One region of the Ralstonia sp. SA306 genome, then DNA from elsewhere that is predicted to be linked to it. Evidence: predicted binding sites of a transcription regulator. Region 1 holds the regulator's gene; the other holds the start of a gene.

The links. The regulator FliA, encoded in region 1, starts transcription of late flagellar genes. The targets are predictions, from matches to a motif close to CTAAAGTTTNNNNNNNNNNNGCCGNTA.
Region 2: flgK (flagellar hook-associated protein FlgK) is a predicted target of FliA. The motif match lies at 4,004-4,030, and genes of this name have one in related genera.

The regions. Positions count from the first base shown of each region.
Region 1 covers NZ_CP096452.1:1,465,853-1,473,108, reverse strand. Annotated here, with positions in the region: gene M1D44_RS23170 (MinD/ParA family ATP-binding protein) at 1-734, shown strand, start outside; gene M1D44_RS23165 (RNA polymerase sigma factor FliA) at 743-1,504, shown strand; gene M1D44_RS23160 (nucleobase:cation symporter-2 family protein) at 1,882-3,309, shown strand; gene M1D44_RS23155 (aldose epimerase family protein) at 3,352-4,434, opposite strand; gene M1D44_RS23150 (XylR family transcriptional regulator) at 4,431-5,654, opposite strand; gene xylF (D-xylose ABC transporter substrate-binding protein) at 5,934-6,962, shown strand; gene xylG (D-xylose ABC transporter ATP-binding protein) at 7,044-7,256, shown strand, end outside.
Region 2 covers NZ_CP096452.1:395,435-402,690, reverse strand. Annotated here, with positions in the region: gene M1D44_RS18390 (NAD(P)/FAD-dependent oxidoreductase) at 1-129, shown strand, start outside; gene M1D44_RS18385 (YoaK family protein) at 176-919, opposite strand; gene flgL (flagellar hook-associated protein FlgL) at 987-1,946, opposite strand; gene flgK (flagellar hook-associated protein FlgK) at 2,014-3,951, opposite strand; gene flgJ (flagellar assembly peptidoglycan hydrolase FlgJ) at 4,067-5,152, opposite strand; gene M1D44_RS18365 (flagellar basal body P-ring protein FlgI) at 5,169-6,302, opposite strand; gene M1D44_RS18360 (flagellar basal body L-ring protein FlgH) at 6,313-7,065, opposite strand; gene flgG (flagellar basal-body rod protein FlgG) at 7,098-7,256, opposite strand, start outside.

The DNA.
Region 1 (7,256 bases):
TGCTCGGTCATGCCGCTGCTCGTCGTGTGCTGGTGATCGGTGCGGAAGAGCAGGTCGATGACTTTGTCGACAACCTGCGCATCGCGCTGTCCGCCATGGGCCGCGACACGGCCGTGGTGAACGCCCAGACCATGCTCGCCATGCCCGGCGTGCTCGAGCAGTACGACGAGACGGCGGATGTGACGCTCGTGGCCGCGCATTTCGGCACCCGGGCACTGAGCACCGTGGCTGAAGTCTGCGACGACGTGCTGCTGACCTTCTCCGATGGTCCGGAAGGCATCAAGAGCGCGTACACGCTGCTCAAGAAAACCGCCGTGCTGCAAGGCAGCGCTGGCATCCGCACCGTGGTGTGCGGCGCGCATTCGGTGGATTCCGCCGTGCGCGTGTTCGGCAACCTGGCCAACACCGTGGGCCAGTACCTGAACACCCGTATCGATTTCGCTGGCTACCTCCCTGAGGACCGGCACGTAGAACTTGCGCTCTCGCTCGGCAAGCCCGTGGCGAGCGCGTTTCCCGCATCGCCTTCGGCCATGGCCTTCCGCCAGCTTGCCGAAGAAATGTTGAGCTGGGCCAGCGCCGAGGCCCAAGCCGGTGATGGCAGTGCGCCGTCGCGGGTGGTCATGTCGGCGCGGGCTCCGGCACAGCCGGCAGATGAATCGGCGCAAGCAACGTCAATGTCCACATCGACTGCGACGATCCGCGCCACCGCACGCGCGGCCGAATTGGTTTATTGAGGCGCAGCATGAACGAAGCGTCAAAGGCAGGCATGGATATGTACACCGCAACCGGTCGCAAGACCAAGTCCGACGAGATGGCCACGTATGCTCCACTGGTACGTCGCATTGCCAACCAGATGATGGTCAAGCTGCCGGCCAGCGTTGAGCTGGATGACCTGATCCAGGCCGGCATGATGGGCTTGCTCGATGCGCTGTCGCGCTATGAGGAAACGCAGGGCGTGCAGTTCGAGTTCTACGCGGCCCAGCGTATTCGCGGCGCGATCCTGGACGAACTGCGCGGCTCGGACTGGCTGCCGCGCGGGCTGCGCCGCAACGCGCGCACGATCGAGCAGGCGATCCAGAAGCTGCAGCAGCAGAAGGGCCGCGCGCCCACCGAAACCGAGATTGCCGTAGCGCTGGGCATGTCGCTGGCCGAATACCAGAAGCAACTGGTCGACCTGCAGGGCAGTCAGCTGCTGTATTACGAAGATTTCGACCGCGAAGACGCCGACGCCTTCATCGAGAACCGCGCGCCCGAGAACGACGCCACACCGCTGGACCAACTGCTGGACCACGACCTGCGCGAATCGGTTGTCGCTGCCATCGAGGCTCTGCCCGAGCGCGAAAAGCTCATGATGAGCCTCTACTACGAGCAGGATCTGAACCTGCGCGAGATCGGCGCCGTGATGGGCGTGTCGGAATCGCGCGTGTGCCAGATCCACAGCCAGGCCATCGCCCGCATCCGCTCGCGCCTGCGCGATCGCGCATGGCTGCCGACGCCGACCTGATCTGAGGTCGGCTGAGAGCCACTGACACAACCCTGTGCTTCACGGGGTTTGATGGCGGCTCCTGGTTCCAGCTTTACCTGCCAGGTATTTCTACTGCGCGGCCAGCGACTCATGTCGCGGCCGCGCTTTTTCTTTGGGCCCCGGTCACGAGGCGCGCTTGGAGGCTTGAGGCAGGTTGATCACGGCGCACACGCGTTTCAGAACGCAAAATATGTACACAAAAAACGATTGTAATTGTTGACAGAAAAATGGAGCCCCTCCAAGATGCCGGCAAATACGCGGCATCACGCCGCATGAATGCAGGCGGACGGAATCCGCCGCACCCGCCTAAAGCACGCTCCCGGCATTGACACGGGGGCGGCCCCAGGAGACAGACAATGCGCCAATCCCCCGGCCAACCCTCGCCTTCTTCGTCGACAATCGCTCACGCCGTTGCCGATCCCGTCAACGAGCGTCTGCCGCTGCCCCGTCTGTTCGCACTGGGCTTGCAACACCTGTTGGTGATGTACGCCGGTGCGATTGCCGTGCCGCTGATTGTCGGCAATGCGCTCGGCCTGTCGAAGAGCGATCTGTCGTATCTGGTCAACTGCGATCTGTTTGCGGCTGGGATCGGCACGCTCATCCAATCCCTCGGTTTCCTGATCTTCGGGATCCGCCTGCCGGTGATGATGGGCGTCACGTTTGCCGCAGTTGCACCCATGATTGCCATTGGCGTGGAGCCCGGCATGGGGCTGCCCGGTATTTTCGGGGCGTCCATCGTTTCTGGTGTGTTCGGCATTGCCATTGCGCCGCTCATGGGCCGGCTGCTGGGCCTGTTCCCGCGCGTGGTAACGGGCACGGTCATCATGCTGATCGGTTTTTCGCTGTTGAGCGTGGGGATCAACTGGGCCGCGGGCGGTCAGCAGATGATTCCGCAGGTGGTCGACGGCGTGCGCCACATGGTGCCGAACCCGGCGTTTGGCGATCCGTTCGGCCTGGCCATTGCAGCGCTGGTGCTGGTGACGATTCTGCTGCTGACCAAATTCGGTAACGCACTGCTGTGCAATATCGCGGTGCTGCTTGGCATCGTGACGGGCACGCTGGTGGCGGCGGCATTTGGCAAAGTGTCGCTGGCTGATGCGAGCGCCGCGCCGCTGATGACGCTGGTGACGCCGTTCCACTTCGGTATGCCGAAGTTCGAGCTGTCGGCCATCATCTCGATGTGCATCGTGATCGTGATCACGCTGGTGGAATCGACCGGCATGTTCCTCGCGCTGTCGCACGTGGTGGGCAAGCCGATCTCGCGCAACGAGTTGACCAACGGCCTGCGTGCCGATGGCCTGGCGACGGTCGTGGCGGGTGTGTTCAACACGTTCCCGCATACGTCGTTCTCACAGAACATCGGGCTGGTGTCGATCACGGGCGTGCGTTCGCGCTATGTGGCGGCCGCCGGCGGGGTGCTGCTGATCGTGCTGGGTCTGTTTCCGAAGCTCTCTTACGTGGTGGCGTCTGTGCCGCAATACGTGCTGGGCGGTGCGGGCATCGTGATGTTCGGCATGGTGGCCGCTGCCGGCATCCGCATGCTGGGCATGGTCGATTTCCAGCAGCAGCGCCACAACCTGCTGATCATCGCGGTGTCGGTCGGCTTTGGCATGATGCCGACGCTGGCGCCGGCGTTCTTCCACCACTTTCCGGACTGGACGCACCCCATCACCCACAGCGGCATCGTGATGGGCACGCTGGTGGCCGTGGTGCTCAACGCATGGTTCAACGGCATCCGCGGCGCGCACGAAGTCATGCACGGCGCGGCCGCAGCGGCGCATTGAACATCCAAGCCGCGTGCCTGAATGCAGATCAGGTCTCGCGGCTCAGGTCTCTTCAGCAACCGACACGCGGTATGCGGTGCGCTGCCGGTAGACCTGGCCCGGGCGGAACGTGACCGCTTCCGCATCGGGCATGTTGACCTGGTTCGGGAACGCGCTCGCTTCCAGGCACAAGCCGCTGCGTAGCGCGTGCGTGCCCCCCAGCTTGTGCCCCGAGTAGAACTGAAGCCCGCGCTGATCGGTGAGTACTGTCAATTCGCGCCCGCTGCCTGGGTCATACAGCCGGGCGACTGGGCGCACATGCGGGCGACCCTCCGGCGCCGTATTGCGCAGCACGAAGCAGTGGTCGAACCCGCCGGCCTGCGCGAGTTGCGCGTTAGGCCAGTCCAACCGTACCCCGATGGGCGCCCCCTGACGAAAATCGAATGCCGTGCCAGCGACACTGGCTGTCCGCGTCGGAATCAGCTTTGCATCGACTTCCAGAAAGGCGTCGGCATCGATCGACAGGATGTGGCCTTTGATGTCGGTGCCGGGCTTGCCGCTCAGGTTGAAATACCCGTGGCTTGTCAGGTTGATCGGCGTGGGCGCATCGGTCCGGGCTTCATAGTCGATCGACAGCGTGCCGTCGTCGTCAAGCACGTAGCGAACCTGGACGGCGACATTGCCCGGGAATCCCGCATCGCCTTCCGGGGAGGTGAGCCGCAGGACCAATGCGCCGTCCTGATCCTCGGCCTCCCATAGCGCCCGATGAAACCCGCTCGCCCCGCCATGGAGCAGGTTGCCCCCCTCATTGCGGTCGAGCGCGTAGTCGATGCCGTCGAGCGTGAAGCGCGCGCCCGCAATCCGGTTGGCCCAGCGTCCGATCAAGCCCCCCAGATAGCCCGGCGATTCAAGGTAGGCGGCAGGCGTCGCGTGGTTCAGAAGAATCTCCCCCAGGTGCCCGCTGCGATCCGGTGCTTGCCAGGAGACGAGCGTCGCCCCCAGATCGCTGATCGAAACGCGCATGCCCGAGGCATTGCGCAGCGTGAACAGCCGAACGGGTTCACCGTCCGGCAATTGCCCCCATGTTGCTGACGAGAGGGCTCCGTCGAGCGGCGCGTGTGCGGACAGCGCTGGCGCGATGCTCATGATTGGCCCTCCGTGATGGCGCGTTCCTGGTATTCGCGTGGCGTGCAATCCAGCTCACGGCGGAATACGGCGTGCATGTATTGGGGTGAGGTAAAGCCGCAGCGCACCGCCACCTCGGCGGTTGCGACATCACGGCTGGCCAGCATGTGCTTGGCGGCGTCGAGCTTATGGCGAAGGATTTCCTGGTGCACGGTGCAATTCAATTCACGACGAAAGTGTTCTTCGAGCGATGACCGCGAGATACCGACGTAGTCCGCGACCTGCTCGGTCTTGATTCCCTGGCAGGCGTACTGCCGGATGAAGTGGCGCGCGCGCATGACATATGGGCTGGAAAGCGGCTGGTGCCTGGACGACGCCAGCACATTGATGCCAACCGGCGGCACGAGAATCTGCCGGCCTGCCAGGCGGGCACCGCCCAGCATCTGATGCAGCAGATGCGCAGCGGTGCGCCCCATCTCCACCGTGCCCTGAATGACCGATGACAACGGGATGCGGCTCAAGGTGCGTGTGAGCGGATCGTTGTCGATGCCGATGATGGCGACTTCCTCTGGCACAGCCAACCCTGCCGTCATGCAAGCCTGCAGCAGGTGCCGGGCCCGCGCGTCGGTGACGGCAATGATGCCGATGGGCTTGGGCAAGCCCCGCAGCCATTCAATCAACTGACCGATCGCCTGATGCCAGGTCGGCGCGCTGGTCGAGAGGCCCCGGTAAATCTCCTGGTCAATCGGGGCGGCGGGATTGTCCTGCCGGCGCAAGCGGGTAAAGGCCAGTTCGCGTTGCTGTGCCCAGCGGTTCTCCGGTGCCTGGGGCAGGCTGTACAACGCAAAGTGCTGCAGGCCGGCTTCGATCAGGTGCCGGTATGCCAGCGAGACCAGCTTGCCGTTGTCCGTTGCGACATAGGGCTCCTTGGACGGGTATTGCGCTGCATTTTCATATGACGAGCCGACGGCCACCACCGGCAGCGGGCAACCGCGCAGCGCCTCAGCGACTGCCGGGTCGTCGAAATCCGCAATGATGCCGTCGCCATCAAAGCGCTCGATGCCAGGCAGCCGGCAGCGGAAATCCTCTTCGAGAAACAGGTCCCACGTCACGCGCGTGGAGCGCATGTAGTCGCCAATGCCCGCAATGATCTCGCGGTCGTACACCTTGTTGGCATTGAACAGCAGCGCAATGCGATGAATGCGCGCGTGCTGCGATGGATCGGACGGTTGACGGTGCATGGTGGCTCGGGCCGCTCGCGGTGGCTGGGGTTGCCAAACGGCTGCAGCGCTGGGGCGTGCTGCGCGCTTGCACATTCTATTGGCTACGTGGGGCGCTGTCAGACGATCGCAGCGGGGTGGCAAGAAATGTTAGGGCGGTTGGGTAATTTCGTAATTGCCCGTGCCGAGCGGTCGCATCACCATGCGATGGCCGTCGAGCCGGGCGAGATCACTATTGCGGCGCACCACGCGCACCGTCGGCCTAGGGGTATCCACCAACAATAGAAGATGGAGTGAGACATGAAATCGAACCAACGCCGTAGTGTTCTGAGGGCCGCCTTTTGCGGTGCAATGCTCGCCAGCCTGTCGATTGCAGCGCCCCTGGCGCATGCCAGCAAGGCGCATCCGGAAATCGGCTTCTGTATTGATGACCTGCGCGTGGAGCGCTGGTCGCGCGACCGCGATTACTTTGTCGCTGCCGCAGAAAAGCTGGGCGCGAAAGTGTCGGTGCAATCGGCGGATGCCAGCGAGCAACGTCAGATCTCCCAGATCGAGAACCTGATCTCGCGCGGTGTCGACGTGATCGTCATCGTGCCGTTCAACTCCAAGGCGCTGACCAATGTGGTGGCGGAAGCCAAGAAGGCAGGCATCAAGGTGGTGTCGTATGACCGCCTGATTCTCGATGCCGACGTCGATGCCTATATCTCCTTCGACAACGAGAAGGTGGGCGAGCTGCAAGCGCAGGGCGTCTACAACGTCCGGCCCAAGGGTAACTACTTCCTGCTGGGTGGCGCCCCCACCGACAACAACGCGAAGATGCTGCGGCAGGGCCAGTTGAAGGTGCTGCAGCCGGCCATCGACCGCGGTGACATCAAGGTCGTCGGCTCGCAATGGGTGCCCGAGTGGAGCGCGTCTGCGGCGCTGGGTATTGTCGAAAACGCGCTGACGGCGAACAACAACAAGATCGATGCCGTAGTTGCATCCAACGACGGCACGGCCGGTGGCGCGATCCAGGCACTGGCTGCGCAGAAGCTTGCCGGGAAAGTGCCGGTGTCGGGGCAGGATGCGGACCTTGCTGCCGTCAAGCGCGTGATTGCCGGTACGCAGACGATGACGGTTTACAAGCCGCTCAAGCTGATTGCGACGGAAGCCGCGCAGCTTTCGGTGGCACTCGCCAAGGGTGACAAGCCCAAATACAACGCGCAGTACGACAACGGCAAGAAGAAGGTCGACACGGTGTTGCTGCAGCCCACCCAACTCACGAAGGACAACGTCAACCTGGTGGTGAAAGACGGCTTCTACACGCAGGCTCAGATCGGCGGCCAGTAAGGTCGCGCAGTCAGGGCCACTTTGTGCCGGCGGCGAGCCAACGCTTTGTCGCCGGCCGCGTTCGTACCTCAAGGACGAGGCATGTCTGAACCTCTGTTGCAGATGCGCGGCATCGTCAAGACGTTTGACGGTGTGAAGGCGCTCGACGGTATCAACCTGGCCGTGAGGCCGGGCGAGTGTGTTGGCCTGTGCGGCGAGAACGGCGCCGGAAAATCAACGCTCATGAAGGTGCTTTCCGGTGTGTACCCGAGCGGCACCTGGGATGGAGAAATTCTCTGGGAAGGCCGACCGCTC
Region 2 (7,256 bases), 900 kb from region 1:
CCAGGCATCCGCCGCATGATCAGCGCCATCCTGGCGGGCTACGCCTGGGACGAAACGAATCCGTTCGTGGTCAATCCGGTGCGGCGCCTGAATACACTGCACGAGGTATGCCGGCGGGAAATAGGCTGAGGGGAGCGCCGCTGCGCACGCCCGGGCCGATGCAGCCCGGGCCCGTTTACCGACGACGCGCCAGCAAATCATCCACCACTGGCACAACGGCCAGCAGCATCAGGATGGACGCCAGCGGAATCGTGGCGGCATAACCCAGATACTTGAAGCCCAACGCGCCCGCCACGCCGCCCACGAAGAACATCCCCAGCAACGACGCCAACAATCGCAGCTTGGGCCGATTGGCTACGACGGCCGGCAGGTTGCGGTGCCCGTGGTTCCAGTAGAGCGCCTTGCCCACTTCGATGCCGATATCGGTGGCCAGGCCGGTCACGTGCGTGGTGCGGATTTCCGCTTTCGAAATCTTGGTGATGATGGCGTTCTGCAGCCCCATCAGGAAACACAGCAGTGCCACGGTGGCCGGCACGAACACGACACGGTATTGCCCCAGCGATGTCCCCATCAGGCCGAACAGCAACAACAGCGCGGCTTCGAGCATGAGCGGCAACGCGAATTCGCTCTGCGTGCTGCGCCGGCGGCCCCAGTTGACGAGCACCGCCGTGCAGGCGGCACCGCAAAGGAATGCCAGCAGCGAGGCGAAGCCGGCGAGCACAAGGACAATATCGCCCAGCACGAGCGAGTCGGCCATCGCCGAGACGATGCCGGACATGTGGGAGGTGTATTGCTTGACGGCGAGGAATCCGCCTGCGTTGGCGGCGCCCGCCACGAAGGCCAGCGACTGACCGAGGCGCCGGTTGGCATCCTCTGAGCGTTCCGGGCTGGTCAGGCGGCGAAGATACTGGATAGGCATGACCAGTCCTGACGGTAGGTTAGCCGACATGATACGCCGCGCCACCCCACCGTCTGCCCGCGACAGATCACGGATTGATGTACTGGAACAGCGACATGCCCTGCATTGCCGTGAACGTCTTCTGCGCGGCCTGCAGCGACACCTGCTGCTGAGAAAACTGCGAAATGGCGGTGGTGTAGTCCACCGATTGCAGCTTCGAGATCTGCTCCTTCAACTGCTCGCCGTAGTTCGAGCCGCTGCTGTTGAGCGTGGTGATCTGCGCTTGCTGAGTGCCCACCGTCACCTGCGCTTGCAGGGCGACCTGATAGGCGTTGTCCAGATTGCCCTGCGCCGTCTGCACGGCCTTTTGCAGGTTCGCGACGTCGGTGGCCTGGGTGGCCGCGCTGATCGGGGTCGACAGCGCCGAGATCAGGTTCTCGTACGTCTTGAAGATGCTCTGGTTGGTGTTCGGGTTGGACGTATCCGAGTTGGGGATGCGCACGAACACCGAATCGCCCGACACCGAATTCGGCATCGAAATGTTCTGTGACACCTGCACCGTGGGCGGCTGGCCGCTACCAACGTACTGCACGGAACCGCTGGTATTCGTGAAAGGATCGGTCGTGCCGTTGGCGCCGCCAAACAGGGCCACGCCTGCGGCATCGCGCTGGTTGGCCGTCGACAGCAACTGCTGGTACTGCTGCTTGACCTGCGCCAGCACACCAATGCGCTGCGAATCCGTCATCAGCGAGGTGTTGGCCCCCACCAATGTCTGCTTGCCCTGCTGCAGCGTGGTCACCAGGTTGGTCAGCGCCGAAGACACGTTGGTCAGACGCGCGTCGGTGGCGTCGCGATTGGCTTGGTATTGATCGTTGGCGTCCTGCGTTTGCTGCAGTTGCGCCATCTGACCAAACGCGCTGGGGTTGTCGCCCGCGCTGTTGAGCGCGATGCCGCTCGCAATCTGCTGCTGCAACGTGAGCAGGTTCGATTGCGTGTTCTGCATCGAAGCGGAAGACGCTGCAAAGAATTGGGCGGTACTGACTCGCATGATCGGTCCGGACGGTAGGGCTTTAGGACGTTATCGGCAGGCGGGGCGATTTCTTCAGCCGCCCCGATCAGCCGCCGGCAATCGACAGCAAGCTGGCAAACAGCGAATTGGCCGTCTGCATCACCTTGGCCGAGGCCTGGTAGGCCTGCTGATACTTCATCAGGTTCATCGCCTCGTCATCGAGGTTCACCCCGGAAACCGACTGCTGCTGTTGCGTGGAGCTGGCCAGCAGCGCCTTCTGCGAGGTCAGGTTGGTGCTGGCCCGGTTGGCCTGCACACCCACCTGGGTGACGAGGTTGTTCCACGCCGTGCCGATCGACGTCGTGCCGCCGTCAAGCAGGTTGCTGTTGCGCAGCTTGGCCAGCGCGCTGGCGTTGCCGTTGTCGGTGCTGTTGGCGGTGTTGGCCGAAATGGTGAACGTGTCGCCATTGCCGGGCGAGCCCGAAAGCGTCATCTGCACGCCGTTGAACGCATACGTCGCGCCCTGCGTGTACGGCGCCGTGCCGCCCGTGTACGTGGTGGACGTGCCGCCCGCCGTGACCGTCACACTGCCCGGGAACCCCGACAGCGAGCCGCCGACGGCCGAGCTGTACGTCAGGTTGATTGGCGAGGTGAGCGGCGAACCGGCATACGTGCTGTCCACGCCCAACGACGACACCGTGGTACTGCCCGTGTTGTTGCTGCCCTGGTTGAGCACCACGGGCGAGGCCGCGGCCACGTTGTGGTAGTCGGTGGTGAGCGTCTGCATGGTGGCGGCCGCGTTGGCGGTCGGACGCACCAGGAAGGAATCGCCGCTGTTCATCGTGCCCGACAGGTTCAGCGTGACGCCGTCAATCGTGGTCGGCCAGCTCGACACCGTTACAGAGGCGGAGCCGTCCGGATAGTGCGAAACGGTGTAGGCGCCGCCCTGGTACTTGACCTGATAGTCGTAGCCTTGCCCCGCATTGGCGTTGGTGATGCTGGCAGTGAGCGTGCCGCTGCCGGTGTTGTTGGTGCTGGGTGCAACGCTCGGGCTGGCCACGGAGAAGAGGTCCGTGCCCATCTTGCCGTTGGCGTCCATGCCGAGCTTGTTCTGCGCATTCACGTCGGCCGTCACGGCCGTGGCCAGGCGGCCCAGGCTGTTCTGCGCCGGAATGAGCGTGTTGCTGCGGAAGTCCATCAGGCCGCCCAGCGCACCGCCGCCGAGCTGGCTGTCGTCGATGTTGACCGTGCCGCCCGGGCTCTTGTACCCCACCGACAGTTGCGTCGGATCGTACTGCGACGGCACCGCCGTCAACTGGTAGCTCTGATTGCCCTGCACCAGCGCCTGGCCGTTGCCCACGTAGATGTTGAACTGGCCGTCGCCGGTCTGCACCACGCTCGCCTTGATCGACTGGTTGAGCGTCTGCACGAGCTGGTCGCGCTGGTCACGCAGATCATTGGCCGGCTGGCCGGTCGACGCTTCCGCCTTGGAAATCTGATCATTCAACGAAGCGATCTGCTGCGCGGTGCCATTGACCGAGCTGATCTGCGTCTGCACCTGCGTATTGACCTGGTTGCTGAGCGAACTCAGCTGCCCGGCAATCGAATTGAAGCGGCTTTGCAGGCCCGCGGCCGCGTTCAGGAAAACCTGGCGAGCGGTGGTATCCGACGGCTTGGAGGCCAGGCCATCGGCGGCATTGAAGAAACTGGTGAGCGACGAAGTCAGGCCGCTGTTGCTGTCCGACATGTACTTGCTCAGGCCCGACACCAGGCTGTTGAGCTGGTCGGCCGCGCTGGTCGAAGCCTGGCCGCTTTGTACCTGCGCAGTCAGGAACTGGTCGTAGATGCGCTTGACTGTCGTGACATTGGCGCCCTGGCCGAGATAGCCCACGCCGGCGTACAGCGGAATGTTTTCCGTCTGCACGGCTTCCTGGCGTGAATAGCCGGGGGTGCTGGCGTTGGCAATGTTGTTGCCGGTCACTTGCAGGTTGATATCGGCAACCCGCAGGCCGGACGCGCCAATATTCAGAAGGGAGCTGCTCATAGTTGTCTCGGTGCGGGCAGCATGACGCCGCCGAAATAAGCTCTAGAAACAACATCGGCCGGACAAGCGCAAACTTGAGCCGGCCGTCGTCGCCAAAATATGCTTCTTGGATCACTCAAACGATCTGCTTGAGCACCGCCATGATCTTGTGGGCGTAGTTCGGATCGGTGGCGTAGCCCGCGCGCTGCAAGCCCTTGGCGAACGATGCCGCGTCGTTGCCGTTGCCGGCCGCCACAACGTTGCTGTAGCGCGGGTTGTTGGCCAGCAGGTTGGCGTAGTCCTTGAACGCCTCGGCATATGAGCTGTAGGCGCGGAATTTCTCCTGGACCTTATGGGCGACGCCGCCAATGTATTCGGTGGTCGTCACCGTGGCGGTCTTGCCGGCCCACGAGCCACCGGCCTTGATGCCGAACAGGTTGTGCGTGTTCGTGCCGTCCTTTGCCTTGATCTCGCGACGGCCCCAGCCGGATTCCAGCGCGGCATGGCCGATCATGAAGTTGGCCGGAATGCCGGTTTCCTGCGCGGCCTGCGATGCGTGGCCGATCAGCTTGTTGTAGAAGCTGGTCATGCGCTCGCCGCGCGGCTCAGACGCCACCGTCGACAGGTCAACGTCGGGCGGCGCGCTCGGGGTCTGCGCCTGCGCATCCGCCTGCTTGCGCAGGGCGGCCAGTGCACGTTGCACGCGTTCTTCCAAGCCCGGGCGCGGCACAGTGCTGATGCCCGAACCGTCGTCTTCCGTGCCTGGCGCGACGGCCGCGGCCATGCTGTTGAGCGACGAGCGGGCGATGGCCTTGGCGGCATCGCTCGTGGAGCCGGCAGCACCTGGCAGCGCGGTATTGGTGGCCGTCGTGTTGGACAGGGCGGTGTTCACCTTGCCGCCCGCATCCGGGTTCACATGCGTGGCCTGACGCAGCATCTGCTTCAGAAGCTGGTCTGCCACGCCCACGCCGCGCGAGGCCATGGTCTGCGAAAGCTGCTGATCGAGCATCGACGTGTACATCTTGCTCGACGACGAATCGAGCGGCCCGTTCTGCGGCGTTGCATCGCGCATCTGCTTGAGCATCATGTTCACGAAGATCGCGTCGAACTGCTTGGCGACGGTCTTGGCGGCGCCGGTCGGGTCGGTACGCGCCGTTTGCTTGAGCGACTCGAAACCCTTGGAATCGAGCGCCAGGCGGCTGGTGAGGTCGGTTTGGTTCATCGTGGCCTCCCCAGCGTCAGATGATTTCCAGATCGGCGCGCAGCGCATTGGCCGCCTTCATCGCCTGCAGGATCGAGATCAGGTCTTGCGGGTTGGCGCCAATCGCGTTGATGGCCTTGACCACGTCCGCCAGATTGGTGCCGCCCTTCACGTTGATAAGGCTGCCGCCTTGCTGCTTGACCTCGATGTTCGAGCGCGCTGCGGCCACCGTCTGCCCTTGCGAGAACGGCGCCGGCTGGCTCACGACCGGATCTGTGCTGATGGTGACCGACAGGCTGCCGTGCGCCACCGCGCAGGGCTCGAGCTTGACGAGCTGGTTCATGACCACCGAGCCCGTGCGGGCGTTGATCACCACACGTGCGGCGGCCAGCGCCGGCGTCACGTCAATGTTCTGGAGCTTGGCCAGGAAACCGACGCGGTCCGACGCCAGGGCCGGTGCGCGCACGTTGACCGTGCGGCCGTCCGCGGCTTGCGCCGTATCCGAGCCGAACTGCTTGTTGATGGCCGTGACGATGTTCTGCACGGTGCCGAAATCCGTCGTGCCGGTATCGAGCTGGATACTGCCCGCCTCGCCCACCGTGGCCTGCACGGCGCGCTCCACCGTGGCGCCATTGGCGATTCGGCCAGCGCCGAGCTGGTTGATCTGCACCTTGCTGCCATTGGCAGATGCGCCCGCGCCGCCAATCACCACGTTGCCTTGTGCCAATGCGTAAAGTTGGCCATCCACGCCCTTGAGCGGCGTGAGCAGCAGCGTGCCACCACGCAGGCTCTTGGCGTTACCGATGGACGACACCGTCACGTCGATGGTCTGGCCTGGCCGCACAAAGGCAGGCAGCGTGGCCGTCACCACCACGGCGGCGGTGTTCTTGAGCTGGATGCTCGCGCCGGCCGGCACATTGATGCCGAACTGCGTGAGCATGTTGTTGAAGCTCTGGACCGTGAACGGGGTTTGTGTGGTCTGGTCGCCGCTGCCGTCCAGGCCGACGACAAGGCCGTAGCCGATCAGCGCGTTGTCGCGCACGCCGGCAACGGTGGTCAGATCCTTGATGCGATCCGCGTGTGCCGTTGTCGGAACAACCGCCGAGATTGCGCTCAGTGCCACCAGGGCCGCGCCAAGGGTTCGATACAACCTCGTTCGATGCAAAGTCATGGCAGATCCCTTAGAACGGTGACACGGTCAGGAAGAACCGCGACAGCCAGCCCATCTGCTGCGACTCGGCCACATAGCCCGTGCCGCGGTATTCCATGCGTGCGTCCGCCACCTGGGTGGACAGCACGGTGTTTTGATTGTTGACGGTGGTCGGGTTGACCACGCCGGAGAACTTGATCGACTCGGTGCCCTGGCCCACGGCCATCTGCTTCTCGCCGCTGACCACCAGGTTGCCGTTGCCCAGCACTTCCACCACGGTCACGGTAATCGTGGCCGTGAAGTTGTTCTGCGCACCGTTGGCGCCCTTGCTGTCGAACTTGTTGGCGTCGCTGGCCGACACACCCAGCAGCGAGAGCACGCCAGCGTTCATGCCGGCGAAGGTCGGCACCGAAGCGCTCATGCTGCCCGTGCGGTTGACGCTGCCGGAGGTCTGCTTGCTGGCCGCCGTGTTCTCGGTGATCACGATCGTGATCGTGTCGCCCACCATGTGGGCGCGGCGGTCTTCAAACATCCCGCGGAAACCACCACTGCCCGATGCCACTTCCTGGTAGATCGCCCCGTTCTGGCGCGGCGCCATCACCGGCATCGGTGGGCGCGCGGTTGTCGGACCCTGCACGATCGGGGCCGGCGGCGGCAGCATGCCGCACGCCGTAGCGAGCAAGGCGGCCGTGCCAAGCACGGCCAATCGAACGACTCGAACAGCAGACACAGCGCGGCCGCTGTGCTTGCCATTCTGGAGCGAGTAAACCGGGGGGGTATGCATCGCACTACATCCTCAAAAACTGCGCCGTCAGCTCAAAGCTGAGACAGCTTCTCCAGCATCTGGTCCGACGTCTGGACCGACTTGCTGTTGATCTCATACGCACGCTGCGTCTGGATCATGTTGACCATTTCTTCCACCACGTTCACGTTGGACGTTTCAACGTAGTTCTGATTGAGCGCGCCCACGCCATT